DNA from 4 places in the Rhodoferax ferrireducens T118 genome. Region 2 is predicted to be linked to each of the others. Evidence: predicted binding sites of a transcription regulator. Region 2 holds the regulator's gene; each other region holds the start of a gene.
What was found. Region 2 encodes sigma-54, which starts transcription at its own class of promoters, with help from an activator protein. Its sites were predicted from a motif close to TGGCANGNAANCTGCTTT; they were not measured.

Region 1 (3,725 bases), 1.2 Mb from region 2:
GCACCGGGCAAGTCGTGGCCCCAGCCGTGCGGCAGGCTGACCACGCCGGGCATCATGTCGGTGCTGATTTGCACCTGCGCCTCAATGCTGCCCGCGCCGTTGCTGATGCGCGCCAACGCTCCTTCTGTGAGGTGCAGGCGCGCCGCATCAAACGGGTGCACCAGGGCGGTACACCGAAACGGCCCCTTGGCCAGGGTGGGCAGGTTGTGCATCCAGCTGTTGTTGCTGCGCACATCGCGCCGGCCGATGATGACCAGATCTGGCGCCTTGCTGTGCAGGTCGGCCCAGGCACGCGGCAGGTCGGCCAGCAGCAGGGGCGGGGCCAACTCAATCTTGCCGCTGGGGGTGCGCAACAGCTCCGGCACACGCGGCTGCAACTCGCCCAGGTCCATGCCGCCGCTGCCGCTGGCCGCAATCACCTTGGCCAGGGTCAAGCCATCGGGTTTCAGGCCAAAGGCGTCGCCATAGGGGCCGGTGCGCAAGGCCACATCGAGCAGGCGTTGGGGCCCGCGCAGGTTTTGGGTGGCGTCCATCACCGCAGCGGCTTGTGCACCGAACTGACGCTGTGTATCTTGCGCAAACTGCGCGTCATCCAAAGCATTCACATCCACGTCGGCACCATGACCTTGCACGATGGCGGCCAGCTTGAGCAGGATTTGCCACTCGGAGGGCCGATCCTCGGCCGGCAGCACCGGTCGGCTGTAGCGGGCGTGGTTGCGCCACGACAACTGGGGGAATGACACGTCAAAGTGCTCGTCCTGCAGGGGCGATACGCCCGGCAAAACAACGTCCGCATGGCGCGTGGTCTCGTTCAGGTAAATGTCCACACTGACCATGAAGTCCAGCGCCTCCAACGCCTGGGCCAGACGCGCCCCGTTGGGCGCCGAGATCACCGGGTTGGTCGCCACCGTGATCAGGGCGCGGACTTGATCGGTGCCGGGGGTCTCGATTTCTTCAGCCAGGCAGGTCATGGGCAGCTCACCCATCACCTCGGGCGCGCCGCTCACGCGCGAGTGATGGCGTCCCGTGGCCACGCCGCGCCCGCTGCCGCTGGCACCCGACGTGTTGCTGGCAAACGCGGCGGCTTTGGTGAACATGGCGCCGCCCGGCACATCCAGATGGCCGGTGAGGATGTTGAGCACATCCACCAGCCAGCTCGCCAGCGTGCCAAAGGTTTGTGTGCAGGTGCCGATGCGGCCATAGACGGCGGCGCGCTCGGTGTGCGCCAGCTCACCCGTCAATTCAACAATGGTGTCAGCCGTCATGCCGCAGCGCGCGGCCACCGCCTCAGGCGTGAAAGCAGCCACCGCTTGCTGCACCGCATCAACGCCACTCACCCAGTCAGCCACCGCGCCCAATCGCACCCATTGCCTGGCAAACAGGGTGTTCACCATGGCCGCCAGCAAAAACACGTCGGCACCGGGGCGAATGAAGTGGTGCGCATCGGCCACGGCGGCGGTCTCGGTGCACCTGGGGTCAATCACCACCAGGCGGCCACCACGGGCCTGCAGGTCTTTGGCTTTGCCGCGAAAGTCGGGCACGGTCCACATGCTGCCGTTGCTGGCCAGCGGGTTGGCACCGATCACCAGCAGCAACTGGGTGCGCGTGATGTCGGGCAGCGGCACCGTCATCCAGTGGCCAAACATCAAGCCGCAGGCCAGTTGCTTGGGCACCTGGTCCAGGCTGGAGGCTGAAAACACGTTGCGCGTGCCCAAAGCGCGGGCCAGCTTGGGGAAGTAAGTCAGCAAGCCGTATTTGTGCACCGTCGGGTTGCCCACCGCCACGGCAACCGCCTGGCGGCCGTGCTGGGCCTGCAATGGCGGCAGGCGGCGCGCAATCTCGGCAAAGGCTTGCGTCCAAGTGGCGGCCACATGCCGGCCGTTGCGCTTGATCAGCGGCGTGCGCAGCCGGTCCGGGTCGTCATGCAGGTCTTTGAGTGCCACCGCTTTGGGGCAGATATAGCCCTGGCTGAGCACATCGCGGGCGTCCCCCTTGATGCTGGTCACAACACCGTCCTGTACCTTGATCTCCAGCCCGCAGCAGGCTTCGCACAGGGGGCAAATTCGGTAATGGGTAGTGTCCGTCATGGCAGGCCTCGTTCAAGAAAGGGGGGATTGAGTCACAGGCTGAAGCGGGTTGTCCAGAACATGGGTGACAGCCGTGTTTTGCTGAGGTGGCTGCTGGTTTTTCCGGGGCTCAAGATTAACGGTGCGTGAGGAACTGAACTGCGGTTTCGATCAAAAAAGTGTCGCCGATTTTTACACCCGTCCCCGGCACGGCGACCCTATGGTCGCCAATGCATAAGTTAAGTCCTTGATTCTTATGGCTTCCATGGCGTCTCGCCCTCTCTTGGCATGAAACATGCTGCTAATCGTCAACCCATCACGTCGATCAACCTTCAAGGAGATTATGATGAAACTCAAGAGGTTTTTACCGGTAGCCATTGTGGCTTTTGCGGCGAGTTTTGCCGCCAATGCAACCAGTTTGTTGCTGCCGCCGGCGAACGAAATAACGGTCGGCACGTACGGTGATTTCTCCGTTTACTCGCTCGATCTGCTGCAGAAATGTGCCGCCGCCGGTGACCCACGCTGCCTGCCCAGTGGCCCTTACCCGGTGCAGTCGAGCCCGGGCCAGATCAACAGCCAGCTGATCATCTACAGAAACTCCAACGGGACGCAGGTCGATAATTACAGCAGTCCGACCGGCCCGTTTGTCGGCCAGTTGCCAGCGGTTGTCAAGGTGGACGACCCGTTCGACGCGCCCACGGGCAGTGGCGTCACGGCGTTCAACATGACCGCGGCCAATGAACCGGCGACGACATGGGCGGGCGGATCCGACATCGTTGGCCGCTGGGACGCGAGCCTGTCATCGGTACTCGCTTATCTCACCCACGGAACGATACGCAGCGACCTGGTCTTCCTGTTCGACAACAACCAGCAGGGAACGGACCTTACCCAGCAGCAGTTCATCTGGGCCGAACTCAAAATTCTGGATGCCGCTGGCAATCCAACCGGCACCTGCTATGAGTTGAACTCGAATTTGAACTCGGGCTTTTTGGGTCATTGCGGTGACACCCCCGGCGACCCGCTGTTCACGGCCTTCGACCAACCCACTGATTACGTCAGCACGGTCGGTCGTTTCTGCGTTGACTTCACAACCGGCGCGGCCTACAACCAGGGCGCAGCCAATCAGGCTGCCTGCAATCCCGGGGACTACTTCGTGAGCAACAACCTGGGCGCCAGCAATGCCGAGTTCGCGGCCTATGTGGGTGAGCTCAACAACAACCTGGAGGCCTGGGCGGCAGCTGGTTACTTCATGTCGGTCGATTTCAAGATGCGCGCGCTGAACGACGGTGGTGAGCAGCTCTTTATCTGCGACTTTTGCGCGCTGACGCCGGGGAACTTCATTCCGGAGCCTAATTCGCTCGCACTCGTTGGACTGGCCCTGTTTGCTGTCGCGGGCTTGGCACGCCGCCGCAGGAACTGAATCAGGCGCCGTTTTAATCGGCGTCCCAAAGCAACAAAGGCCCTGTCACCCGACAGGGCCTTTTTCTTGATGGGCGCGCTTTATTCGCACCGCAAGATAGCGCACGAGGCCCCGGTTTATCTCAGTCATGCATTTTTTGCATAAAGCCATTGAGCGCGGATTTATTTGCTTTCAAGTCCCAGGGGGCAGTCCTAGACTGACTGGCATGCAAATACTCAACCGGTGCCTCATGGCCAGTC
Region 2 (3,725 bases):
CGTGTTGACCAAAGGCTCGATTCTGATCCGGGGCGCCCGCATTGAAGTGCGCCAGGACCCCGAAGGCAACCAGTATGGCCTGGTCACGGCCGAGCCCGGCAAACTCGCGTCTTTCCGTCAAAAGCGGGAAGGGCTGGATGAGTTTATTGAGGGCCAGGGCGAAAGCATCGAATACGACAGCCGTGCCGACACCGTGAAATTCAACAAGCAGGCGCAATTGCGCCGTTACCTGGGCGCGACGCTGAACGACGAGATGAGCGGCGGCGTGATTGTTTACAACAACAGCACCGACGTGTTCACCGTTGATGGCGGTGTGGCCCAAGGAGCGCCGAGCGCGACAGGCGGCCGCGTGCGTGCCATGCTGACGCCGAAACCCAATGCCGCCGCAGCGGCAGCGGCGGCAACGGCGCCCGCCAATGCAGCTTCAGCGCCAGCCGATGCGCTGCGCGCCACCACGACGCTGGGCGGGGATAAGAAGTGATGCCAGACAATCTTGTCCGCCCAGCCCAGTTGCGCAGCGATGGCGCCCAGTGCGAGAGTCGACTCGAAGTCAGCCACCTGCAGAAGTTCTACGGCAGTCGCCAGGTGGTCAAAGACGTGTCGCTGGTGGTCTGCAAGGGCGAGGTGGTCGGTTTGCTGGGGCCCAACGGCGCCGGCAAAACGACATCCTTCTACATGATTGTCGGCCTGGTGCATGCCAGCGCGGGTGACATCAAGATCGATGGTCAGTCGGTTGAGCGCATGCCGATTCACAAGCGTGCCCGGCTGGGCTTGAGCTACCTGCCGCAAGAGGCGTCCATTTTTCGCAAGCTCAACGCAGAAGACAATGTGCGGGCGGTTTTGGAGCTGCAGCATGACGAATCCGGCCAGCCGCTGAGCAAGGACGAAATTGAAAAACGACTGACCGCCTTGCTGCAGGACCTGCGCGTGGAGCACCTGCGGGAAACCCCGGCGCTGGCTCTGTCCGGTGGTGAACGCCGCCGGGTCGAGATTGCGCGCGCACTGGCCACGCAGCCGCGTTTCATTCTGCTCGACGAGCCGTTTGCCGGGATCGACCCGATTGCCGTGATCGAGATCCAGCGCATCATCAGCTTCCTGAAGAACCGCGGCATCGGGGTGCTGATCACCGACCACAACGTGCGCGAAACGCTGGGTATTTGCGACCACGCCTACATCATCAGCGATGGCAGCGTGCTGGCCCAGGGCACCCCGGCCGAGATCGTCAACGATGCTGAAGTGCGCCGGGTCTATCTCGGCGAGCACTTCAAGATGTAAACATGTTGACCCCATGAAACAAGGCCTTTCCCTTCGGGTTTCGCAGCATCTGGCGCTGACGCCACAGTTGCAGCAGTCGATCCGCTTGCTGCAACTCTCCACGCTGGAGCTCAGCGCGGAGGTGGACCAGATGCTCGATGACAACCCGTTTCTGGAGATGACGGCAGACGAGTCGCCGCGTGAGGAATTTGGTCTGGCGCAGGCTGACACACCGGTCCGGGGTGATGACCTCGACGCTGAACGTGCTACAAGTTCGGTAGCTGACTATCCAACAGAGACGAGGGCTACAGCCGAGAATGATTCAAATGATTCGCCGCTCTCGGCGGACGATGCGCAGAGTTGGGAGGGCGACGGCAGCGCCTCCTTGGCGCCCGATGACAGCGAGTGGGGCGGTGACGCCAAAGCCCGCAGCAACAACCTCAACGGCGATGACGACGCCGATGTGACCGAGCTGGCGCGCACCCAGGTGTCGCTGCAAAGCCACCTGCACGCGCAGGCGCTGGCCTTGCGCCTGAGTGCCGAGGATCGCGCCGCCTTGCAGTTCTTGATCGAGTCGCTTAATGACGATGGTTATCTGGAAGACACGCTGACCTCGCTCGCCGAGGGGCTCGCCGGCGGCGATGAGGCCCAGGTGGAGCAGCTGGTCCACCATTTCACGGTCGCCTTGGGGCTGCTGCAGAGCCTGGAGCCGGCGGGTGTGGGTGCGCGAGATCTGGCGGAATGCCTGAGTCTGCAACTGCGCGCCTTGCAGCAGCTGGAGCGGCTAGAGCCGGCCCGCGCCGCCACCGTGCAGGTGGCGCTGCGTATTTGTGCCCAACCCATGGAGTTGCTGGCCCGGCGTGACGTCAAGCGCCTGATGCTGCTGTGCGACGCGACGGATGCTGCCGTGCGCGAAGCCATTGCGCTGATCGCCCGTCTGGAGCCCAAGCCGGGGCGGCGCTTCGTGAATGTGGAGCGCAACATCGTGGTGCCCGATGTCCTGGTGATTCAAGTGGGCCAGGGTACGCAGGCCAAATTTCAGGTGCGCCTGAACACCGATGTGATGCCGCGCCTGCGCGTGCACGACATCTACGCCAATGCCATCAAACAGCACAAGGGCGGCGGCAACGATGCGTCCAGCTACGCCGCCCTGCAGCAGCGCCTGCAGGAGGCACGCTGGTTCATCAAGAACATCCAGCAGCGCTTTGACACCATCCTGCGCGTCAGCTCGGCCATCGTCGAGCGGCAAAAGAGTTTTTTCATGCATGGCGAACTCGCCATGCGCCCGCTGGTGCTGCGTGAGATTGCCGAAGAGCTCGGTCTGCACGAGTCCACCATCAGCCGCGTGACCACCGCCAAATACATGGCGACCCCGTTTGGCACCTTCGAGCTCAAGTATTTCTTTGGCTCCGGCCTGGGCACCGAGTCGGGTGGCAATGCGTCGAGCACGGCGGTGCGGGCCTTGATCAAACAATTTATCAGCGCCGAGAGCCCGGCCAAGCCGCTCAGTGACCACCAGTTGTCCGAGATGCTCAAAGAGCAGGGCATCGAATGCGCCCGCCGCACCGTGGCCAAATACCGCGAGGGGCTGCGCATCGCTCCCGCGAGCTTAAGGAAAGCCTTGTGAACCAACTGCAACTCTTCTTGCCCTGCGCCGCTGGCGTGGAAGACTACCTGGCCCCCGAGGTGCTGCGCATCACCGGCTTGCCGCCGGGCTGCGTGACCAAGCAGCGCGGCGGCGTGGCCGTGCGCACGTCCTTCGCGCACGCGATGCTGCTCAACCTCTACAGCCGGCTGGCGCAGCGTGTGCTGGTGCTGCTGTCGTTCACCGAGTACCGCAACGAACAGGATTTGTACCGCGCCGCCAGTGAGGTGGCCTGGGAGCGCTGGTTCACGCCGCGCGAAAGCATCAAGGTGGAAGTGACGGCGCAGCACAGCCCGCTGACCAGCCTCAACTTTGCCGCGCTCAAGATCAAGGACGCGGTGTGTGACCGTTTCCGCGTCACGGCGGGCGGCGTGCGCCCGGACGTCAACACCCAGTGGCCCGATGTGCGCATCTACACGCACCTGACCACCGACAGCTGCTCGCTCTACATCGACACCTCGGGCGAGCCCCTGTTCAAGCGCGGCTGGCGCGAAGACAAGGGCGACGCGCCCTTGAAAGAAACCCTGGCCGCCGCCATGCTGGCCGCCAGTGGCTGGGCCGATGGCGACGAGGATTTGCTGCCGCTGTACGACCCCTGCTGCGGCAGCGGCACGATTGTGATTGAAGCGGCCCAGATCGCCTGCAATATTGCCGCCGGCTCGCTGCGCCGTTTTGCCTTCGAGAAGTATTTGCCGTTCCAGCGCCCCGTCTGGGATGCTATAAAAAAAGAAGCTAAAGAGTCAGAAGTGACGAGGGCTCCAGGCCAAAAACCTATTATTTTCGGCAGTGACGTGGCGCACCGCATGGTCGACTTTGCCCAGCGCAA
Region 3 (3,725 bases), 340 kb from region 2:
GCGTGGAGCCGAGGAGGTGTTCATCTCCACCTCGGGCGGTGGTGTACTGCCCGTGAGCCGGGTGGACAAACGTCCGGTTGGTGATGGCCGTCCGGGGCCGATCACGCAGCGCCTGGTACAGACCTACTGGGCCTGGCATGCCGATCCGGTGTACAGCCAGCCGATAGATTATTCGCTTTGATGTACTGCCGCAATGGCCCAGCATGGCGGCCTTCGGGTGGGCAACAGAAAATCGCGGGGCCTCAACGGAAATAGATCACCGCATAAAGCACGGCCAAAGAAGCGATCGCCAAGGCCAACACAACCCACGCGGCCGGATCCGTTTTCTTGATGCTACCGCTGAAATGCTCAAAGCTTTTTGGAAAATGCAGGGTTGACATAAAGACTCCTACTGAAGCGTGGGTAGGCCAACCGGTTCAGGCATTGGCTGTAAGTCAGCACATCCCACACCTCAACCTACGCTTAAAAATGCGCAGTTGCAAGCAGTTTTTGCTATGGGTGTTGCGAAATATCAAAGGTCTTTGTTGACAGCCGTCCTTCAGTTCGGCGCCGGGCTCCGGCGGGTTGGTACAGGCCCCGGTGCTTATAGATGCAAACAGGTCAGCTTATTCTCAATCATTCTCTTAATTGTTAGAATGTACGAATGAATCAAAGAACGCTAAAAGACTTGCTCTACGAACAAGTCGCACGCATCGGCAAGGCGGTTTCCAGCCCGAAACGGCTGGAGTTGCTGGAGTTGCTGGCGCAGGGGGAAAAAACGGTTGACGTCATGGCGACCGAGTTGTCGGCCGACATCAAGCTCATCAGCGCGCACCTGAAGGCCTTGCGGGATGCTCGCTTGGTCACCTCTCGTCGCGACGGCAAGTATGTGGTCTACCGGCTGACGGGTGGTGACGTGGCTGGCTTGCTGGTGACATTGCGGGAGGTCGCCGAGGAGCACTTGCTGGAACTGAGGTTGGCGTTGGATCAGATGGTGGCCGATCCGGCCAGGCTCGCCTCAGTCGGCCGAGAAGCACTGCTGGAACAGGCCAGGCGGGGCGATGTCGTTGTCATCGACGTTCGGCCGCTAGCCGAGTACGAGGCGGCGCACCTGCCTTTTGCCCGCTCGATGCCGATGGCCGAGATCGAAAAACGGCTCGCGGAACTGCCCTTCGACAAGGACATCGTGGCCTATTGCCGCGGACCCTTCTGTTTGCTGTCCGACGAAGCTGTCGTTCTGCTTGCAGCCAAGGGCTATCGGGTACGCAAGATACTTGACGGCGTCAGCGAGTGGCAGGCTGCCGGACTCCCGGTCCAGGCCTCTGCAGGGGAGCCAAGCCAGCCAAGAACCGGCATCACCCCTCAGGAGCCGGTCCGCAAAAACTTCAACCCTTTGCAGTCGACCATCAAACCAGGAGGCCAATGACATGGTCAAGTATCTTTTCATTCTTAACGATCCGCCCTACGGCACCGAACGAAGCTACAACGGCCTGCGTCTGGCGCGTTCCCTGCTGAAGGCGGGCGACGCCGAAGTCAAGCTGTTCCTGATCGGAGATGCCGCCGCCTGCGCCAAGGCCGGGCAGAAGGTGCCCCAGGGCTACTACAACCTTGGCGACATGCTGGGCATGATTGAGCGCGCCGGCGGCGCGATTGGTGTCTGCGGCAGTTGCATTGACGCGCGCGGCATCAGTGAAACTGACTTGGTCAAGGGCGCTTCCCGCAGCTCGATGGACGAGCTTGCCGCATGGACGCAGTGGAGTGACAAGGTCCTGGTTTTTTAAGGAGCACCCCGTGACACGAACCGCGTTGATTCCGGGGGCTGGTCAAATGAACCAGCTAATCTACCTCGACTACAACGCCACAACGCCGGTCGCGCCGGAAGTGCTTGAGGCCACGCTGCCGTTTCTGCGCGTGCATTTCGGTAATCCTTCGTCCGCGCGCCCCTTCGGTCGAATCTCCGCGTAGCTGGCGCAGGCTGCAATCCCAAGCCTCACTCCATTGCTGCAACAAACTGCCTGTTGCAGCGTCAGATAGCACCACGTTGGCAGGCACGAGGAAGGTCGATCGACTTGCTCCAATGGCCGCTTTCGCTTAGGGTTGTACGACGCCCACCCTTTGACGGTGATCGGGTCGCCTATCGCACGCCGCCACGGGCGGGCATCCGACAACCCTTCGTATTTCTGCGCCCCATACGGCTTGCATCCTGTCGAGAAAATTTACACCCGCTTGTAGACTGACAACAAAACGAGGAAATAAGTAACAAATATCAACAGGTTACGAATGATGGCAAGAATTATGCTTGTTGATGAAAATGCACCTGCGACACGCGACAGCGGTCTGCATTGCTAAATGAATAGCAGATGTGCTGTTGTTCTTCATTTTCTCTGGAGAAATATCATGAAGCTGAATTTCGCAAGGTGCACCTTCGCGCACAGTATGAAGACAATGGGCTGTGTTGCGGCGCTATTCCTGGGCTTGCTGGGTGTCGCCCCTTCAAGTTCGGCCACTGTGCTGACGGCGACAGATGCATCTTGGAAAGTCACGGCAGGCGACCTCGGACCAAGCGGCTGGAATGGCAATGCAATCTTCAACGATTCTGGGTGGGCATCCGCGACTGAACTTTCCCCTTGGCCAGGTTACGTGGCGAAAGTCATTTGGAGTGGGGGCGGGCAATTTTCCCAGAGCGAGACCCAGATTTGGGCCAGAGGTATCTTTAATCTCAGCGCCCTTCCTTTGTCTGCAGTCCTCAACAATGGCTTTGACGACGACGGAGATATCTATGTGAACGGCAACCTTGTGGTTAGTGATCACAACGGATTTGCCAATAACTCATTTGCTGACATCACCTCGCACCTGGTCATTGGCGACAATCTCATTGCGTTCACCGCCATAGATAACTATCTACAGTGGGGCTACAACCACGGTGCCGCCGTGCAGGTTGACGCCACATTCGCGCAGGTTCCCGAACCGATGTCACTTGCGCTGCTGGGCCTGGGGCTCGCTGGCCTGGCTTTTGTACGCCGCCGCGCCAAAATATAAAACCATGTAGGGCGCGTTATGACGCGCAGGCTGGGCTGTCGAAGGATGGCCCGGTCCCGCGCCTCCATGCAACGTGGGCGTTTGGCTTCGTGAGCTTGGCCCAAGTACCCAAATCCTGTCATTGGCCGTCAATTTTTCATCAACTCCAATGACTGCTGTGACGGCTTTCATGAGTCCGTTGACATTGCGCGGGCGGCTGAGCAGCGTGACGACAAACCCCTGCTGCAATATCCGGACTGCTTAGCCCTTAAAATTCATTTCTTCCAAGGAGCGTTGCAGTCGGCCACATGGCCGGTCAGGCTTGGATGACCCCAACGACGCTCACCTGATCCATTTAGCTACAGGTGAGTTGCATGTCCGAAATTATTGCCCCCTCCATGAAGTTGTCCGGCCTGGAGCCGTTGACGATTGGCCTTGCGCTGTCAGCCGATGCACCCTCCCCATCAGCCGGGGACAGAGCAGAAGATCTGTCCCCCATCGCTTCGTTTGTCAACATCGGCGAGCGCACCAATGTGACTGGCTCCAAGGCCTTTGCCCGCATGATTTTGAACGGCGAGTTTGACCAGGCCCTGAGCGTGGCGCGCCAGCAGGTCGAGAACGGCGCCCAGATCATCGACATCAACATGGACGAGGCCATGCTCGACAGCCAGGCGGCCATGGTGAAATTCTTGAATTTGATAGCGTCAGAGCCCGATATTTCAAGGGTT
Region 4 (3,725 bases), 270 kb from region 2:
GCTGTTCAACAACGCCAGCTGGGAAATGCTGCGCACCTTCCAGCCCGAGTCTGGCTTCAATGACCTCGACCACTGGGGTTTTGCCGAAATGGCAGCCGGCATGGGGGGAGATGGAGTGCGGGTCAACACCCGCGCCGAGCTCAAGGCCGCGCTGGACAAGGCGATTGCAACCCGCGGGCGTTTTCAGTTGATTGACATCACGATCCCGCGTGGTGTGCTGTCAGAAACGCTTTCGCGCTTTGTGGCCGGGGTCAAGCGGCTCAGCACGCCGCAATAGACGGCGCCCGGTCCGCACGCTGTGACAGGTCCGGGGGTAGGCTGGGAAATATATAAGAAACAGGCCTCTAGCCCCCGCTGTACAGGCGCAACACGCTATTTAAATAGTAGCAATATTGCGCTCCCTGCTTCGCCCTGAAAGGCTTCACCAGTTGACCTCGCGCTCGGCCGTGGCGCTGATCATGTGAATGGACAGGTCGGCGCCGTTGTATTCTTCCTCCTGGCTCAGGCGCAAGCCCATGACGGCTTTGAGTCCGCCATAAACCAGCAGACCACCCGCCACGGCCCAGGCCACACCCATGGCGGTGCCGATCAGTTGGGCGCCCAGATTCACGCCCCCCAGGCCGCCGAGCGCTTGGCTGCCAAAAATACCGGCGGCAATGCCGCCCCAGGTGCCGCACAGGCCATGTAGTGGCCACACGCCCAGCACGTCGTCAATCTTCCATCTGTTTTGCGTCAGGGTGAACATGCGCACAAACAGAGCACCGGCCACCACACCCACCACCAGTGCACCTAATGGGTGCATCAGATCGGAGCCAGCGCACACGGCGACCAGCCCTGCCAGGGGTCCGTTGTGCACAAAGCCAGGGTCATTCTTGCCTGCCACCAGCGCCGCCAGCGTGCCGCCCACCATCGCCATCAGCGAGTTGACCGCCACCAGCCCCGAGATCTTGTCCAGCGTTTGTGCGCTCATCACGTTAAAGCCAAACCAGCCGACCGTCAGCACCCAGGCACCCAGCGCCAGAAACGGAATGCTCGATGGTGGATGGGCCGAAATGCCGCCGTCCTTGCGGTAGCGGTTGGCGCGCGCGCCCAACAAGATCACGGCGGGCAGCGCAACCCAGCCGCCCACCGCGTGCACCACCACGCTGCCGGCAAAGTCATGAAACTCGGCGCCGGTCAGGCTTTTGATCCAGCCCTGCACGCCAAAATGCTGGTTCCAGGCAATGCCCTCAAAAAATGGGTAGACAAAGCCGACGATGACCGCCGTGGCGATCAGTTGCGGCCAGAAGCGGGCGCGCTCGGCAATGCCGCCCGAAATAATGGCCGGAATGGCGGCGGCAAACGTCAGCAAGAAAAAGAACCTGACCAGCTCGAAACCGTTCTTGGCGGCCAACTGCTCGGCGCCGACAAAAAAATGAGTGCCATAGGCGACGCCATAACCCACCAGAAAGTACGCGATGGTCGAGACCGAAAAGTCCACCAGGATCTTGACCAGCGCATTGACCTGATTCTTGCGGCGGACCGTGCCGAGCTCCAGAAATGCAAAACCTGCATGCATGGCCAGCACCATGACGGCGCCGAGCAAGATGAACAAGGTGTCGGCGCCCTGTTTGAGTGCTTCCATGAAAACCTTTTGAGAAAAAATGAATTGAATTGGTGCATCCGGCAGCTGATTGCCGACTGCGCACCAAACTAAAGCAAAAAACGCGCCAAAACGGTCCCCCATGAGTACGGACTACGTGCGTCCGGGCCGCCGTGTCTCCAAGCGGTGCAGGCAGGACGACAAGCAGGGAGGGTCACCGGCACAGGTGCTCGTCCGTTACCATCGCCCGCTATGGACGCATTTTTAGTTTCAACCGGTATCGTGGCCTTGGCCGAAATGGGTGACAAAACCCAACTACTCGCACTTCTGCTGGCGGTGCGCTTTCGCCGGCCCTGGCCGATTGTGCTGGGCATCTTTGTCGCCACCCTAGCCAACCACGCCCTGGCAGGGGCTGTGGGGGCCTGGGTGACCACCGTGCTGGGACCGGATGTGCTGCGCTGGGTGCTGGGCGGCTCGTTCATCGCCATGGCGGTCTGGATGCTGATTCCCGACAAGATGGACGACGACGAAACGGGCGCGGCGCCCCGGTTTGGTGTCTTTGGCACCACCGTCATCGCCTTTTTCCTGGCCGAGATGGGGGATAAAACCCAAGTTGCCACCGTCATGCTGGCGGCGCAATACCACGCTTATTTTTCAGTCATAGCCGGTACCACGCTGGGCATGATGCTGGCCAATGCGCCGGTGGTCTGGCTGGGTGAACGCATGACACGACTGCTGCCGCTGCGCGCGGTGCACATCGTGTCTGCCTTGATCTTCCTGGGGCTGGGGCTGGCGGCCTTGCTGGGGTGGATTTAAACCCTGGCGCTCAGGCGGCAAGCACCGGCGCAACGTGCGATGACGGCGCCGGTTTGTGAAGGGCGATTAACCGCCTTTTTTGCAGCGCTTGCCGGGGTTTTTCTTGTTGTTGGTGGCGGTGCCGCGTTCCAGGCTGCGCATTTGGCCGTGACCGGCGGTGTAGCACACGCCTTTGGGGGCGACAGGACGGGGGCTGGCTTTGCGCTCAGCTTCAGTACGGAATTCTTTGGCCATGAAATACTCCAGATAGTTTTAAAAACAGGCGATTATCCCCGCACTTGGGATTGGGCAGCGGGCCCGGCTTGCTCGGGTCAGTCGCGGTCGGCCTGATCAGACGGCTCAGCACCGGCCGCGCGGGCCGCGCGATGGCCGGGCTTGGCCAATAGTTCCAGGTAAAACTCAGCGCCCCCGTCCTTGGCCAGCGCATCAATCAAACTCGTGATGGTGGCGAAATGGACCACCGCGGCGTTGGCTTCATTGCTGCCAAATTTGCAGTCAAAATCCCAATAGTCCACGCCCTCGGGCAGCGGCACCCGCCGTTGGCGCTTGACGTACTTGCGGATCTCGTGTTTGGTGGCTTCCAGCACCCGGTCACGGTTTTTGCCTTCAATGTCTAATTTAAACGTTTTTTTCACGCTGGCCTTCTGAGAATTAATGCGGCACATCCCCACATGGGGATGTGATTCGCGAACGTTCGATTATGCGTTGACGGCTTTGACTGGGCGCATGCCAGTGGCAGGCGCTTCAGGCCCGTGCGATCCTGGGTGTCGCGCGCGCGATGATGGCGCCGGCATCAACACCGCGCGGCAGTGTGCCGTAGTTGTGCTGACCGACCTGCCCCAGGCGTGACTCGCAGAACGCATCACTCACGAACGCCGGGGCGTGGCGCACCAGCAGGGAGGCCTGCAGAGCCAGCGCCATGCGGTCGACCACATCACGCGCGCGGTATTCAAAATCAGCCAAGTCCTTGAGATCGGTCGCCAGCGCGGCAATATGCCGGTCCAGCAAGGCCTGGGCGCCGCGCGCCTGGTTGACTTCTGCAAAAAAAGCATCCACCACGGCGGGTGTTTTTGACAGCGCGCGCAGCACGTCCAGGCACTGCACATTGCCGCTGCCCTCCCAGATGGTGTTCACGGGCGCCTCCCGGTACAGGCGCGGCATCATGCTGTCTTCCATCACGCCGCTGCCACCAATACACTCCATGGCTTCGTAGGCATGGTTCGGCGTGCGCTTGCAAATCCAGTACTTGCCCACTGCCGTGACCAGGCGCACCAGCAGGTCTTCCTGTTCCTCAAAGCGGTTGTCCATGGCGCGCGCCATGCGCATC

Region 1: RFER_RS19535 (PEP-CTERM sorting domain-containing protein) is a predicted target of sigma-54. The motif match lies at 2,351-2,368, and genes of this name have one in related genera.
Region 3: RFER_RS24425 (PEP-CTERM sorting domain-containing protein) is a predicted target of sigma-54. The motif match lies at 2,264-2,281, and genes of this name have one in related genera.
Region 4: RFER_RS02580 (ammonium transporter) is a predicted target of sigma-54. The motif match lies at 1,695-1,712, and genes of this name have one in related genera.

Annotation. Positions count from the first base shown of each region.
Region 1 covers NC_007908.1:4,295,186-4,298,910, reverse strand. Annotated here, with positions in the region: gene RFER_RS19545 (molybdopterin-dependent oxidoreductase) at 1-2,087, opposite strand, end outside; gene RFER_RS19535 (PEP-CTERM sorting domain-containing protein) at 2,413-3,486, shown strand.
Region 2 covers NC_007908.1:813,179-816,903, forward strand. Annotated here, with positions in the region: gene lptA (lipopolysaccharide transport periplasmic protein LptA) at 1-481, shown strand, start outside; gene lptB (LPS export ABC transporter ATP-binding protein) at 481-1,275, shown strand; gene RFER_RS03880 (RNA polymerase factor sigma-54) at 1,289-2,881, shown strand; gene RFER_RS03885 (THUMP domain-containing class I SAM-dependent RNA methyltransferase) at 2,878-3,725, shown strand, end outside.
Region 3 covers NC_007908.1:472,216-475,940, forward strand. Annotated here, with positions in the region: gene RFER_RS02300 (aminotransferase class IV) at 1-181, shown strand, start outside; gene RFER_RS23875 (hypothetical protein) at 243-380, opposite strand; gene RFER_RS02305 (ArsR/SmtB family transcription factor) at 644-1,405, shown strand; gene RFER_RS02310 (DsrE/DsrF/TusD sulfur relay family protein) at 1,407-1,760, shown strand; gene RFER_RS23880 (hypothetical protein) at 1,771-1,944, shown strand; gene RFER_RS24425 (PEP-CTERM sorting domain-containing protein) at 2,377-3,018, shown strand; S-adenosyl-L-homocysteine riboswitch at 3,278-3,348, shown strand; gene RFER_RS02320 (vitamin B12 dependent-methionine synthase activation domain-containing protein) at 3,372-3,725, shown strand, end outside.
Region 4 covers NC_007908.1:542,549-546,273, forward strand. Annotated here, with positions in the region: gene ipdC (indolepyruvate/phenylpyruvate decarboxylase) at 1-277, shown strand, start outside; gene RFER_RS02580 (ammonium transporter) at 422-1,624, opposite strand; gene RFER_RS02585 (TMEM165/GDT1 family protein) at 1,835-2,398, shown strand; gene RFER_RS23895 (hypothetical protein) at 2,465-2,632, opposite strand; gene RFER_RS02590 (DUF6172 family protein) at 2,710-3,033, opposite strand; gene RFER_RS02595 (isovaleryl-CoA dehydrogenase) at 3,143-3,725, opposite strand, start outside.